One region of the Lysinibacillus sp. NPDC097214 genome, then DNA from elsewhere that is predicted to be linked to it. Evidence: riboswitches for the same ligand, from Rfam matches in the RefSeq annotation. Region 1 holds a riboswitch; each other region holds the start of a gene.

What was found. Region 1 has a riboswitch for thiamine pyrophosphate ahead of thiM (hydroxyethylthiazole kinase). Riboswitches for the same ligand answer to the same signal wherever they lie in the genome.
Region 2: another riboswitch for thiamine pyrophosphate. It lies ahead of thiT (energy-coupled thiamine transporter ThiT); the one in region 1 lies ahead of thiM (hydroxyethylthiazole kinase).
Region 3: another riboswitch for thiamine pyrophosphate. It lies ahead of thiW (energy coupling factor transporter S component ThiW); the one in region 1 lies ahead of thiM (hydroxyethylthiazole kinase).
Region 4: another riboswitch for thiamine pyrophosphate. It lies ahead of thiC (phosphomethylpyrimidine synthase ThiC); the one in region 1 lies ahead of thiM (hydroxyethylthiazole kinase).

Annotation. Positions count from the first base shown of each region.
Region 1 is NZ_JBNNSS010000001.1:689,527-692,704, reverse strand. Features, by position in the region: gene thiE (thiamine phosphate synthase) at 1-389, opposite strand, end outside; gene thiD (bifunctional hydroxymethylpyrimidine kinase/phosphomethylpyrimidine kinase) at 379-1,203, opposite strand; gene thiM (hydroxyethylthiazole kinase) at 1,203-1,958, opposite strand; TPP riboswitch at 2,045-2,143, opposite strand; gene mbcS (acyl-CoA synthetase MbcS) at 2,384-3,178, shown strand, end outside.
Region 2 is NZ_JBNNSS010000014.1:9,694-12,871, reverse strand. Features, by position in the region: gene ACQKMI_RS22000 (helix-turn-helix domain-containing protein) at 1-192, opposite strand, end outside; gene ACQKMI_RS21995 (hypothetical protein) at 336-461, opposite strand; gene ACQKMI_RS21990 (DUF4870 domain-containing protein) at 509-841, opposite strand; TPP riboswitch at 967-1,074, shown strand; gene thiT (energy-coupled thiamine transporter ThiT) at 1,205-1,765, shown strand; gene map (type I methionyl aminopeptidase) at 2,054-2,809, shown strand; gene ACQKMI_RS21975 (hypothetical protein) at 2,835-3,178, opposite strand, start outside.
Region 3 is NZ_JBNNSS010000003.1:43,741-46,918, forward strand. Features, by position in the region: gene ACQKMI_RS07470 (EVE domain-containing protein) at 1-294, shown strand, start outside; gene thiW (energy coupling factor transporter S component ThiW) at 768-1,268, opposite strand; TPP riboswitch at 1,396-1,503, opposite strand; gene ACQKMI_RS07480 (MFS transporter) at 1,570-2,766, opposite strand.
Region 4 is NZ_JBNNSS010000013.1:85,936-89,113, reverse strand. Features, by position in the region: gene thiC (phosphomethylpyrimidine synthase ThiC) at 226-2,004, opposite strand; TPP riboswitch at 2,138-2,252, opposite strand; gene ACQKMI_RS21860 (hypothetical protein) at 2,314-2,439, shown strand; gene ACQKMI_RS21855 (AEC family transporter) at 2,864-3,178, opposite strand, start outside.

The sequences.
Region 1 (3,178 bases):
CCTACATAGTCAGCACCATATTGTAGAGCAGTTTGTAATTCAGCTTGTGAATGAACAGAAACCCCTAGAATCATATTGCCAATTTTTTTTCGTACCATCGACACAGGAAAATCTTCTTGGCCAATATGAACACCATTTGCTCTAAGTTTTATAGCTAGTTCTACATCATCATTGACGATAAACGGAACATGATACTGTTGACAGAGCTTTTGACATTTGCGAGCAAAATTTTCATAGGCTTGTCCAGTTAGTTTATTTGGCCCTTTTTCACGGAATTGAAACATTGTAATTCCAGATTGGAGAGCTTTCTCTAAAACGTTTATTGGCTCCTGATTGAAAACATTACCTGTACCCATAATAAAATATAGTTGTAGATCGTCACGTTTCATGAATGGTCACCTCACAGGAATCCTTATAGTTTTGGTAAGCAAAATGATTTGTTGGACCATGGCCGTTACCAATAGATAAATCATGGGTTATGGCTAATTGAATAAATTTTTTAGCTTCCTCAATTGCCTCCTCCATAGGTAGCCCAAGACCAAGAAAAGCAGTTAATGCTGCGGAAAATGTACAGCCTGTACCATGCGTGTTTTTTGTTGCAATTCGAGTAGACTGCATGGAAAATGATCGACCATCTTGAAAAAATACATAATCAGTAGCATAGCATGTATCCTCTAAATGACCGCCTTTCATAACGACGCATTGAACGCCTGTTTGTAATAAGATCTGAGCTACTTCTTTTAAATCAGCTAAAGAATTGATTTTCCTTCCAGAAAGGGTCTCAGCCTCAGGGATGTTTGGCGTTACAATTGTTGCTAAAGGTAGCAAATAACTTCGTAATGCCTCAATTGCTTCTTGCTGTAATAAGCTTTCGCCACCTTTTGCAATCATAACAGGATCCACAATAAGCGGAATATTTACTTCTGCTAAAATATGTGCAATTGATTGGATGATCTCGGAGGAAAACAGCATTCCTGTTTTAATAGCACTAATTGAAAAATCCTCGATTAGCGCTCTAAGTTGTTTTTCAATAAAGCTAACTTCAATTGGTAAAACACCCGATACACCCAGTGTATTCTGGGCAGTTAAAGCTGTAATAACAGATGTTCCAAACACTTTTAATTCCTGAAATGTTTTTAAATCAGCCTGTATGCCTGCACCGCCGCCACTATCTGAACCAGCAATCGTCGTTACAATATCCATTATTCATCACCATCCTTGGAAAGGTGATGTAGCTCATTCAATACAGCAATTTGAAAATCGCCAATGAATCGAGTAGAAGAAGCAGCTTTTTCTGCTAACTTCTTATAAAGTGATAATGTTTCTAGCAATTGGTCAAACGGTTGATCTCCTGCGGCGTAAGAGGCACAACACAGTGCACTCAATAAGCAACCTGTTCCAGTAACTTCTGTCATTTGAGAATTTCCACCCGTAATCCATTGCTGATGTGTGCCATCAGTAATAAAATCCTTTTCACCGGTCACAATAACAATACAATTGTATTGTTGAGCTATTTTCTGTGCCTCCACTTCTACAGAAATTGACCCACTACCACTATCTACGCCTTTTTGTTGCCAGTCTACATTGGCAATTGCCGCAAGCTCTCCGATATTGCAACGAATTGCCGCAAATTTAATGTCCTCCAGTAATTGCTGTACCGTTTGTTTTCGGTAAGATGTTGCACCTGCGGCAACAGGATCTAAAATAACGGGAATGCCAAGAGCATTTGCTTTTTTCCCTGCAAGTAACATGGATTCTTTCATTCGTTCATTAAGGGTACCGATATTGATCAATAAGCCTGAGGCGATTGTCACCATTTCTTCAACCTCGTGACCGTCATCAGCCATGACTGGAGAAGCGCCTATTGCTAATAAGCCATTTGCTTGAAAATTAGCCACAACGTAATTAGTTATGCAATGAATAAGTGGATTTTGTTTACGAATCGTTTGAAATATCAATTTAAGTCCTCCTCGTTGGATGGACGTAAGCGTGCAAAAAAGACTCTTTTTCGTGCAAAAAACACGTAAAAGAGCCTTTCATCAGTAATTCGATGTAAATTGCTCCCTACGTCAGTATTAACTAACAGGTTCAAAGGGTCAGGTTTTACCTTCTCAACTCTAAATGAGTCCCCCTGCAATCATGCATTTAGTTGACCAAAATGTACCATATTATTCATTTGTGTTCAATAGGGAGTTTTTTCTTCATTCAGATTTTCTGTGCAAAAGCGACCATTACGCCAAATTAAAATGGATAGAAGCAATAAGTGACTGATGCCATATAGCAGAGCATGATAGTTGTCACGACTTTCATAAATTAGAGTGTATTCCATTGAAATCGATAAAAATTGAGTTTATATTGGGCGTAACAAAAGGGGGCATTTGCCATGAAAAGAGAAGATTTAATCGCACCAGAATGGTATAACATTTCAGAGGAAATTGAAAAATATGCACAGGATTCTACCAAAAATGCATTATTAGTTTATAACGAAAACGGAGAAATTCAGTACATTACATATACAGCCTTACTTGAAAAGGCGAATCAGGCAGCACATGTATTTACCTCTCAAGGTTTGAAAAAAGGTGATGTAATTTTAATCATGGTACCGAGATCAGTGGAGGCGTATATTGTGTACATTGCGGCATTAAAGGCAGGTTTAACTATTATACCTAGTTCAGAAATGTTGAGATCTAAGGATATTGAATATCGAATCAATCATGCTGAAGCAAAAGGAGTTGTTGCATTTGAGCCTTATATTGAACAATTTGATAGTGTTGAAAATTTACAAGAAATACAGCAATTTGTCATTGGTCATGCACATGAACCTTGGCAGCCATTGCTTGAAAAAATGCAAAGCCAACCAAAAAGCTACTTTAATTCTACACCAACTAAGAGTACAGACATTGCATTTTTAGCATATACAAGTGGTACAACAGGCAATCCAAAGGCAGCAGTACATACACATAGCTGGGGTTACGCACACTTACGAACTACTGCACCAAATTGGTTAGGTGTTCAAGAAGGTGACATAGTATGGGCTACCGCAGCTCCTGGCTGGCAAAAATGGATTTGGAGTCCGTTCCTCGCTACTTTAGGAAGTGGTGCAACAGCATTTGTTTACAAAGGTCACTTTGATGCGGGTACTTACCTTGCACTGATTGAAAAATTCAATATTAATATT
Region 2 (3,178 bases), on a different contig from region 1:
ACCTACAGTATGCTTAGCAATTAAACGATTTGTCTCTGTATTTAACATAAACAGCACACCTGCATCAGCACCTTTAATCACATGGAGTACTTCACTAATAAGTTTCTCTAACACTTGGTCTATATCGAGTGTTGATGTTAGGACCTGTGCAGCATTAACCAAGCTCATTAATTGTTTTTCGGTATTTATCATAAACAACTCCTCATGTGTATTGTTAAACTTTATTTTACAGTGCCATATAGAAGATAGCGAACTGTTAAATAACGAAAAAAAGAATCTGCTGAAAAAAGTAAGCAGATTCTTGTTAGTAACCTCATTTTAACTTTAAAAACGTATTATTGCTTATAGATGTTTTTTGAGGAATTAGCCGTTCCCTTCTTTGCAGCGATTACTTTTTTAACAATTGGAATAACGATAGGTGCTAATTTTACGGCGGTTTTGACAACTTTAGATACTTTCAAAAATAACAGCTCCTTTTAGTACTATCTGTTCAAGGTTGAAATGAAACTTATCGGATAACGCGAACAGCTTGAATAATATTCCAAATGACGATTCCTATTGAGACGAGAATGTAAATTGCGAACGAAACTAACCAAATGATAAGAAATGTACTGCTACCTGAATCTGGTTCAAAAGTGTTGAATGATAAAGTTGAGAAAATAAAGACTGCAAAAAATATTATTCCAAATGCGACTGGGATTAAATGTGATATTAGTGCTCGAAGAGAATGACTCTTGACGTCGTGATCTTTTGAAACAAAGTAAACTACTAATGGCACAATGAAAGGTGCGAAAAAGATACTGAGATAACTAAAGGCAGATAAAATTTTTTGGTTCTCCATAGTTGTACCTCCTTTTTTAATATTTACGCATGAAAAACAGTAAAGTTTCAAAAAATTAATGTGGAAGAGGTTGTAATCGTTATAGTGTTTGCGTACAATGAGGTTGTTCAACTAAATTAAGATGTAACGACCACAAGGGGAGCTGATGATGTCAGCTGAGACTGGGCACGTAATGCCTTGACTCTTTGAACCTGTAAGTTAACGCTTGCGTAGGGATGTGGATAGAAACCGACACTTTTACGATGTGAGGCTCTGTCCTGGCATCGTTTTTTAATCTTTATTGATGCCATATAGGAACATATTTGCCAACTGATTTCTATTCCTGCTCTTGTATCCTACATCGGAACAAAGGAGAGAATAATTATGGACAATAAAAGACTTTTAATGCTTGTGGAGATTGCGATATTCGCAGCGATTGGCCTTGTGCTTGATCAGGTTTCCTTTAAAGTATGGGCACAAGGGGGCTCTGTTAGTCTCGTAATGGTGCCAATAGTGTTAATAGCATTTCGCTGGGGCCTTATTCCAGGCATGACAACGGGTTTACTCATTGGTGTTATGCAAACGATGTTTGGTGCCTATATTATACATTGGCTTCAAGGAACACTTGATTATGGTGTTGCCTTTACAGTAGTAGGCTTAGCGGCCGTTGTGCGTGGGCCAGTGCTTGAGGCTGCAAAAGATTTAAACAAAAAGAAAATGGCGCTTTATATTATTTTAGGAACGGTAATAGCGGGCTTTTTACGTTATGCAGCACATACCATTGGGGGCGCTGTATTTTTCGCAGAGTATGCTGGCGATCAAAATGCATGGATTTATTCAATCATCTATAATGGAACATATATGTTACCAGCAACGATTTTAACAGCGATTGTCGGTGTTCTGTTATTTACGGCAGCACCTCAATTAATGCAACGAAAATCATAATTATGATTCCCTTCACATGAGTGAAGGGTTTTATTTTTAATAACGCCTTCGTGACCAACATCGTGTTGGCCCGAGACTCTGCAGCGAGCACCGCGAGCGAAGAGGATCATCGGACGCCCCAGGAAAGCGCCCAGCCGGAACGGAAATCAACTCTACGTTATGGAGATAAGCTTGTTTTTTAGCAATTTACACTTTATGATGGCATATAATATTTAGAGCGTTTAGCGTTTTATGTATAAAAAGTTATGTTATATTAAATAGAGATATTAGATGAAAGGGACGTTAAAAATGATTGTAAAAACGCAAGAAGAGATTGAAGCCTTTAAAAAAATCGGCCGTATTTGTGCTGAAATTCGTGAAGCCATGAAGGCTGCTACAAAACCAGGTGTAACAACACTTGAACTAGATGAAATTGCAGGCCGTATGTTTGCTGAGGCAGGAGCAGTTTCTGGACCTAAAGGGGAGTATGATTTCCCAGGATACACATGTATTAGTGTTAATGAGGAAGTCGCACATGGTATTCCAGGTGAACGTGTGATTAATGAGGGAGATATCGTCAATATAGATGTATCTGGTTCATTAAATGGTTACTTTGCGGATACGGGCATTTCATTTGTAGTTGGTGAAGGTTATGAGGATAAAGAAAAGCTATGTCGCGTAGCTAAAAGTGCTTTCGACCGTGCAATGACAAAAGTAAAAGCTGGATCAAAATTAAACCAAATCGGCAAAGCTGTTGAGCGTGAAGCATATGCCAATGATTTAACAGTGATTATGAACCTAACAGGTCATGGTTTAGGTCGTTCTTTACATGATGAGCCAAATCATATTTTAAATTATTACGATGCATGGGATTCTACAATTATGAAAGAAGGCATGGTACTTGCAGTCGAGCCATTTATCTCAGCGAAAGCGGAGCATATTGTGGAATCTGGTGATGGCTGGACATTCGTTACGCCAGACAAATCATTAGTTGCTCAAATTGAGCATTCAATTATCGTTACAAAAGACAAACCAATTATTTTAACTTCACTTGATGAACAATAAAAAAGCTAAAAATCCTGCTACCAATTTATTTTTGGTAGGCAGGATTTTTTTTAATAAATAATATACCGACAAGTAGCACTCCACATAAAAATAAGGCTGCCGTTGACACAAGTAGCTCATCAAAACCATTATGTAATGCGACCCCGATATAGGCCCAGATAAATACACTTGGATAGATAATATCAAAATAATGGAAACGGATATGTAGTGCTATTGCTACCCCAAGTGTCAGTAAAATAACTGCCCAAAGGGGATCACTAAGCCCAAAACCATTCCATTGATAAGATGTTAGCGTAAAGCTTACATTTGTCATCAGGCTGAATGTAATCCACGCGAAGTAAATCGAGAAGGGTAAACGACCTGTAAGTG
Region 3 (3,178 bases), on a different contig from region 1:
AAAAAAAGTCTAGATTGTAATGAACCTGTAAGAGCATTTACCGCAATTGGAAGGGTAAAAGACGAGCGAATATACGAGTTTCAAATGGCAGAAAATTTTATTCCTTTTAGAAGAGATATAGACTTTTACAAAGATGCTAAGGCTGTACCAATAAAAAGGATCTTAGATTATTTAGAATTTGTAGAAGATAAATCGAAATATGGCTATAAATTCAGATTTGGTCATTTTGAAATAAGCAAAAAAGACTTTTTATTAATTGCTCATGAAATGGGATTACCGTTGAAGTATGGGTGAATTTGGTTGGACAAAAAACGGCTCATCACCATAACGTGTGGTTGATTTCCGTTCCAACTGGGCGCTTTGTTGCTGCCGCTTCGCTTTCGCACAGAGCAAAGCTTCCTGGGGGCGTCCGATGAGCCGCTTTTGTTGCTGCCGCTACGTTAGCACTACGCTTTCGCACAGAAAACATCCGCTACGCTGCAGGGTCTCGGGCCAACAGATGTCTTTTGCGCGAAAGCGTGAGTGCAACGTAGCGGCAGCAGCACGATATTGGTCACGAAGGCGTTATCACAGGATGTGATGCTCTTAGTCTTCGTTCCTCTATTGCTAATCCCCAAGGAGTCGACCAGTCGTAACGAAGATCAACTTATATACAAAACATAGGTCTTATCAAATGTCATCCACAACTTTTGGTGATGAGCCAAAAAAACGTTACTTTCTTAATTAACTGCTATTAAGAAGTAACGTTTTTATATTGCCATAAATCATTATTTAAGCTGAGTGTTAAGATCAGTTACAAACACAGTTTTACGCAAATTGTTAGCAACGACGATGCCTATTACAGCACCAATAGTACTTGAAGTTAAAAAGGCTGGCATGAAAAATAAAGCAGCAACAGATGTCCCCATTAATAAATGTGCGTAGGGCACTGCAATGAGTGAGGCAATAATACCTGTCCCAAACATTTCACCGACACCTGCTAGCCATTGTTTGCCGCTGTATTTATAGGCAAGGGCTGCACATAAAGCACCAATGACACTGCCAGGTATAGCTAATAATGAGCCTGTGCCTGTTAAAATACGAATAATGGCTGTGACAAAGGTGACCATAACAGTAGGTACTGGTCCAAGAATGATCGCACCAATAACATTAATAGCATGCTGTACAGGGTAGGCGCGTGCAATTCCTGTTGGTATTGAAACGAAGGTAGAACCTGCTACGGCAATTGCTACTAATAAGGCCATGATTGTTAATTTTCGAATTGACATCATTTCCACTCCTTTGAAATATGAATTTATTGGTTTTCCCCACTAAACTAGGGAATTTTACCACTAGAGCGTAAAAAAAGCCGCTCCCTAAAAACATTAGGAAGCGGCCTTGCATTTAAAAAGTAAAAAGCAAGTGTCGCCACTTCCCTCCGCTAGTGTGAACTAGATCAGGTTCAAAGGGTCCGTATATGACAATATACGTCTCAGCCTTTTAAAGACTCCCCTAGTGGTAAAAATTTAATTGTTAGTTTTCCTCATAATTATGTAGCATGCTACTAAAAATAGTCAATCACTTTTCAGGCTATTCTGTATCAGGATGCATAAGGTGAGGTGCTTTTTTCATTGTCCAAATAAGGGCAAGGAAGAAGCAAGCCATTAAAATAATAGCCCCGAAAATATAAGGACTGTTCATATTCCAATCGAATAATATACCTGCTAAAGCTGGACCAATCATATTACCAAGACTCATGTACGCATTGTTCATACCAGCTGCAAAGCCTTGTTCATTTTCAGCAAGCTTAGAAATCAATGTGTTGACTGCTGGACGAATCAATGTCGTAGCTGTAGAGAAGATTGTCGCTACAACTAGAATAAGAGCAAAGCCAGATACAAATAGTATTAAGAAAATTGAAACGGATGCAATAAATAAATTGACTAACACTACTTTCATTTCGCCGAAGCGATTAAACAGTGGTGTAATAACAAACATTTGAACAACAACACCAAAAGCGCCACCGACAACTAATATAATGGCGATATCAGTAGGTGTGTAATTAAACTTCTCTGTCACAAATAATGATAATGTTGTTTGGAAGTTCGCAATTCCGAATGAGAATACTAGCATGATAATTAGCATGACAAAATAAGGCATTTGGACTGAACGCACCATCTGCTTTGCAAGATTATCCTGCCTCCGCGCTTTTTGTGCTGTGTTTGGTTTTGTACCAGGCAATAAAAAGAACGATAAAATGGCTGCTAAGATAGCTGCAAATCCAGCTGTATAAAATGGGAAATGTAAACTAACTTTTGAGAGGAATCCACCGATACCAGGTCCAATCATAAAGCCAAAGGACATTGCTGCTCCTAGCATACCCATACCTTTTCCTCGTTCCTCGTACGTTGTGACGTCTGCCACAAAAGCCATAATAGGAGGTGCCACAAATGCAGAACCAAGGCCACCTAAAAAGCGTGCCAAGAAGAGCATCCACACATCTGTAGAAAGCCCGAAACCAATTTGTGCAAGTCCTGTTACAATAAGACCGAAGATAATGAGATTTTTTCGACCGTATTGATCTGAAAGATTCCCAGCAATTGGTGAAAAAACGAATTGCGCTAAGGCGAACGTTGCGATCAACATGCCAAGTACTTGTCCTGCAGCACCGAATAGTTTTAAATACTCAGGCATGACAGGAATAATAATTCCAATACTCCCCATTGCGATAAACATATTAAACATTAAAATATATAGAGCCGCCTTATTAGACTTCTGCTGGGTCATCAAATACCCCTTTCTTTATTGAAATATATTACAGTCTACCACAAGGTTTGTGCGTTTACTATTGACTATAAGTCTGAAATAAGAGTTCAGATGACCTTCCGGCAAAACGAGGGGTTGATTTCCGTTCCGACTGGGCGCTTTGCCGCTGACGCTTCGCTTTCGCGCAGATAAAACATTTGTTGCTGTCGCTACGTTAGCACTACGCTTTCGCACAGAGCAAAGCTTCCTGGGGGCGTCGGGGCAACAGGATGTTGGTCACGAAGGCGTTATCACAGGACGTGATGCTTTTAGCCTTCGTTCCCCTCCCGCTTCGCTACGTTGCAGGGTCTCGGGCCAACAGATGTCTTTTGCGCGAAAGCGTGAGTGCAACGTAGCGGCAGCAGAGGGTTTTGTTTGTGCGAAAGCGCAGCGA
Region 4 (3,178 bases), on a different contig from region 1:
GTTAAAGCCTCCAGCGGATGTCACGGAATCAGCAAGGAGTTCTTTGTACAAGCACAAAGCCGATTCCAGACGCAATTATGCCGAGGCAAAATTGATTTCCAACTATTATTGATATCCAAATCCAACTTTTTACTCCATGTGAAGGGCAACCTCACATGGAGTTTTTTTCTTAATGACAAAATAAAGCTTGTGCCTAATTTGATAGACACAAGCCCGCTCTAATAATTATTGATAAATTTGACTGCCTGCCTTTTTAAATTCCTTCGCCTTCTCCTGCATACCTTTGTGGATTGCTTCAGTCGTATTTAAGTCTTTTTCTTTTGCATAAGTACGAATATCCTGTGAGATTTTCATACTGCAAAACTTAGGTCCACACATGGAACAGAAGTGCGCAGTTTTTGCTCCTTCTGCTGGCAATGTTTCATCATGATATTCGACTGCACGCTCTGGATCTAGCGATAGGTTGAATTGATCGCGCCAGCGGAATTCAAAGCGTGCCTTAGAAAGTGCATCATCACGTTGCTGTGCCCCCGGATGCCCTTTCGCTAAATCAGCAGCGTGTGCAGCAATCTTATACGTAATAACCCCTACACGAACATCATCACGATTTGGTAAGCCAAGATGCTCTTTAGGCGTCACATAACATAGCATTGCCGTACCATACCAACCTATCATCGCAGCACCAATGGCTGATGTAATATGGTCATAGCCAGGAGCAATATCTGTTGTCAGTGGCCCTAAAGTATAGAAAGGAGCTTCCTTACACACCTCTAACTGCTTATCCATATTTTCTTTAATAAGATGCATCGGCACATGCCCTGGTCCTTCTACCATCACTTGTACATCATGCTCCCAGGCAATTTGCGTTAATTCCCCTAGCGTTTCCAGCTCCGCAAACTGAGCCTCATCATTTGCATCTGCAATAGAACCCGGGCGTAAACCATCACCTAAAGAGAAAGCAACATCATAGGTTTTCATAATTTCACAGATTTCTTCAAAATGTGTATATAAGAAGCTCTCTTGATGGTGATATAAACACCACTGCGCCATAATCGAGCCTCCTCGAGACACTATGCCTGTTACACGATTAGCCGTTAATGGCACATAACGTAGCAATACCCCTGCATGAATCGTGAAGTAATCAACACCTTGCTCTGCTTGTTCGATTAACGTATCACGATACACTTCCCACGTTAAATCCTCTGCCACACCATTTACTTTTTCTAGCGCTTGATAAATCGGCACCGTTCCTACTGGCACCGCGGCATTACGGATAATCCATTCACGTGTCGTATGAATATGCTTACCAGTAGATAAATCCATAATGTTATCAGCACCCCAGCGTGTAGCCCACGTCATTTTTTCTACCTCTTCAGCAATAGAGGATGACACCGCTGAATTTCCAATATTGGCGTTAATTTTCACGTGGAAGTTACGTCCAATAATCATTGGCTCTGCCTCAGGGTGATTAATATTAGATGGCAAAATTGCACGCCCCGCCGCGATCTCTGAGCGCACGAACTCAGGATCCATATTTTCGCGAATCGCTACAAATTCCATTTCTGGAGTAATAATTCCCTTTCGTGCGTAGTGAAGCTGTGTTACATTTCCACCTTTCTTCGCGCGCAAAGGCTTTCTAGATAAATCAGGAAATACATTTTCTTTTATTCGTGGATCGTCAGCATTGCGAAACCCATTATCTTCTGGCTTGATCGTACGACCTTCATATTCTTCAACGTCACCTCGTTCTCTGATCCACGCACTACGTAAAGCTGGCAATCCTTTCGTAATATCCACCTTATGCGCAGGATCAGTGTACGGGCCACTCGTATCATAAACACGCACTGGTGCATTTTTCTCTTCACCAAAGCTTCCTGTCGTCGGACTTAAAGCAATTTCACGCATTGGGACTAAAATATCTGCTCGAGATCCTTCTACGTAAACCTTTTTACTTCCTTCAAAATTTGACATAATCGTAATGTTCTTATCGCTAACTGTTGTCATAAACTACTTCGCTCCCTTTTATATTTATATAAGGACCGAATCTAGCTCACCCAACAAAAGCAAAAGCCGAATCCAAAAAAATTTTGGATCCGGCTAAGAATGTAAAGGTATAGTTATTGCAAATAACATAGTGTGCAATAATGGTTAACTTTCCCACGCTGGTATGAGCCAGATCAGGTCCAAAGGGTCAAGAAACCTCTATGCGTTTCCCTCTCAGCCTGACTCATCAGACTCCCCTAGTTAATACTATTAAGTTTGATGCTAGTGTAGCAGATTTTGCTAATAGATGGAAGCTTCATTTGATTATTTTTGGCTTATCATCAAAAGTTGGCGACAGCCATTGATCAATTATACCTCGGCATAATTGCGTCTGGATTAGGCTTTGTGCCAAGGCCTGCAGATGTTTTTTGTGCGAAAGCGAAGCGTCAGCAATAATATGATGCAGGTCAATTAGCTGTTATCGCATGGATATGATGATTTTAGGCTAACATTCTATATTAATCCCTTGCCGATTCCGTGTTCCACTGATGCATGGACACTGCTGAGATGGGAGACTTCTACTGAAAGAAGTTTAAACGTAATCCATGAATTTTAGTTGATTGGAGTGGAGGCTGGGCGACTCCTCGGGGATCAGCAATAGAGGAACGCGAGTGAATCGGCTCATCGGATACCCCCAGGAAGCTTTGCTCTGTGCGAAAGCGTAGCGTCAGCAATTGTTTTATCTGTGCGAAAGCGTAGCGACAGCAACAACAAAGCGCCCAGCCGGAACGGAAATCAACCACACGTTTTGGTAATTAACTTATATAAGTCCCTACAAGGAGGGCTGCAACCCTATCTTTGATTCAGAAGAGCACTTAGGTTAGGTAAACAACAGTTCCGCTACATAAATCACAATTGTGACTGTAATACAGCTAACAATCGTTGAAAATAAAACTGTTTGTGCAGCAGTTGCCGATTCTACGTCATATTCTAATGCCAGACTAGAGCTATTTCGCGAAGTCGGGAATGAACTAGCTATAAAAAGTGATTGTGCCACGACACCGTCAAGACCAAGCGCAAAAATGATAAGCAATGCTACGGCTGGCCCTATGATTAGTCGTGTAAAACAGCTAATGTATACCATCTTATTGAACATGGATTTAATTTCAAGCTGTGATAATTGTGCCCCTAAAGT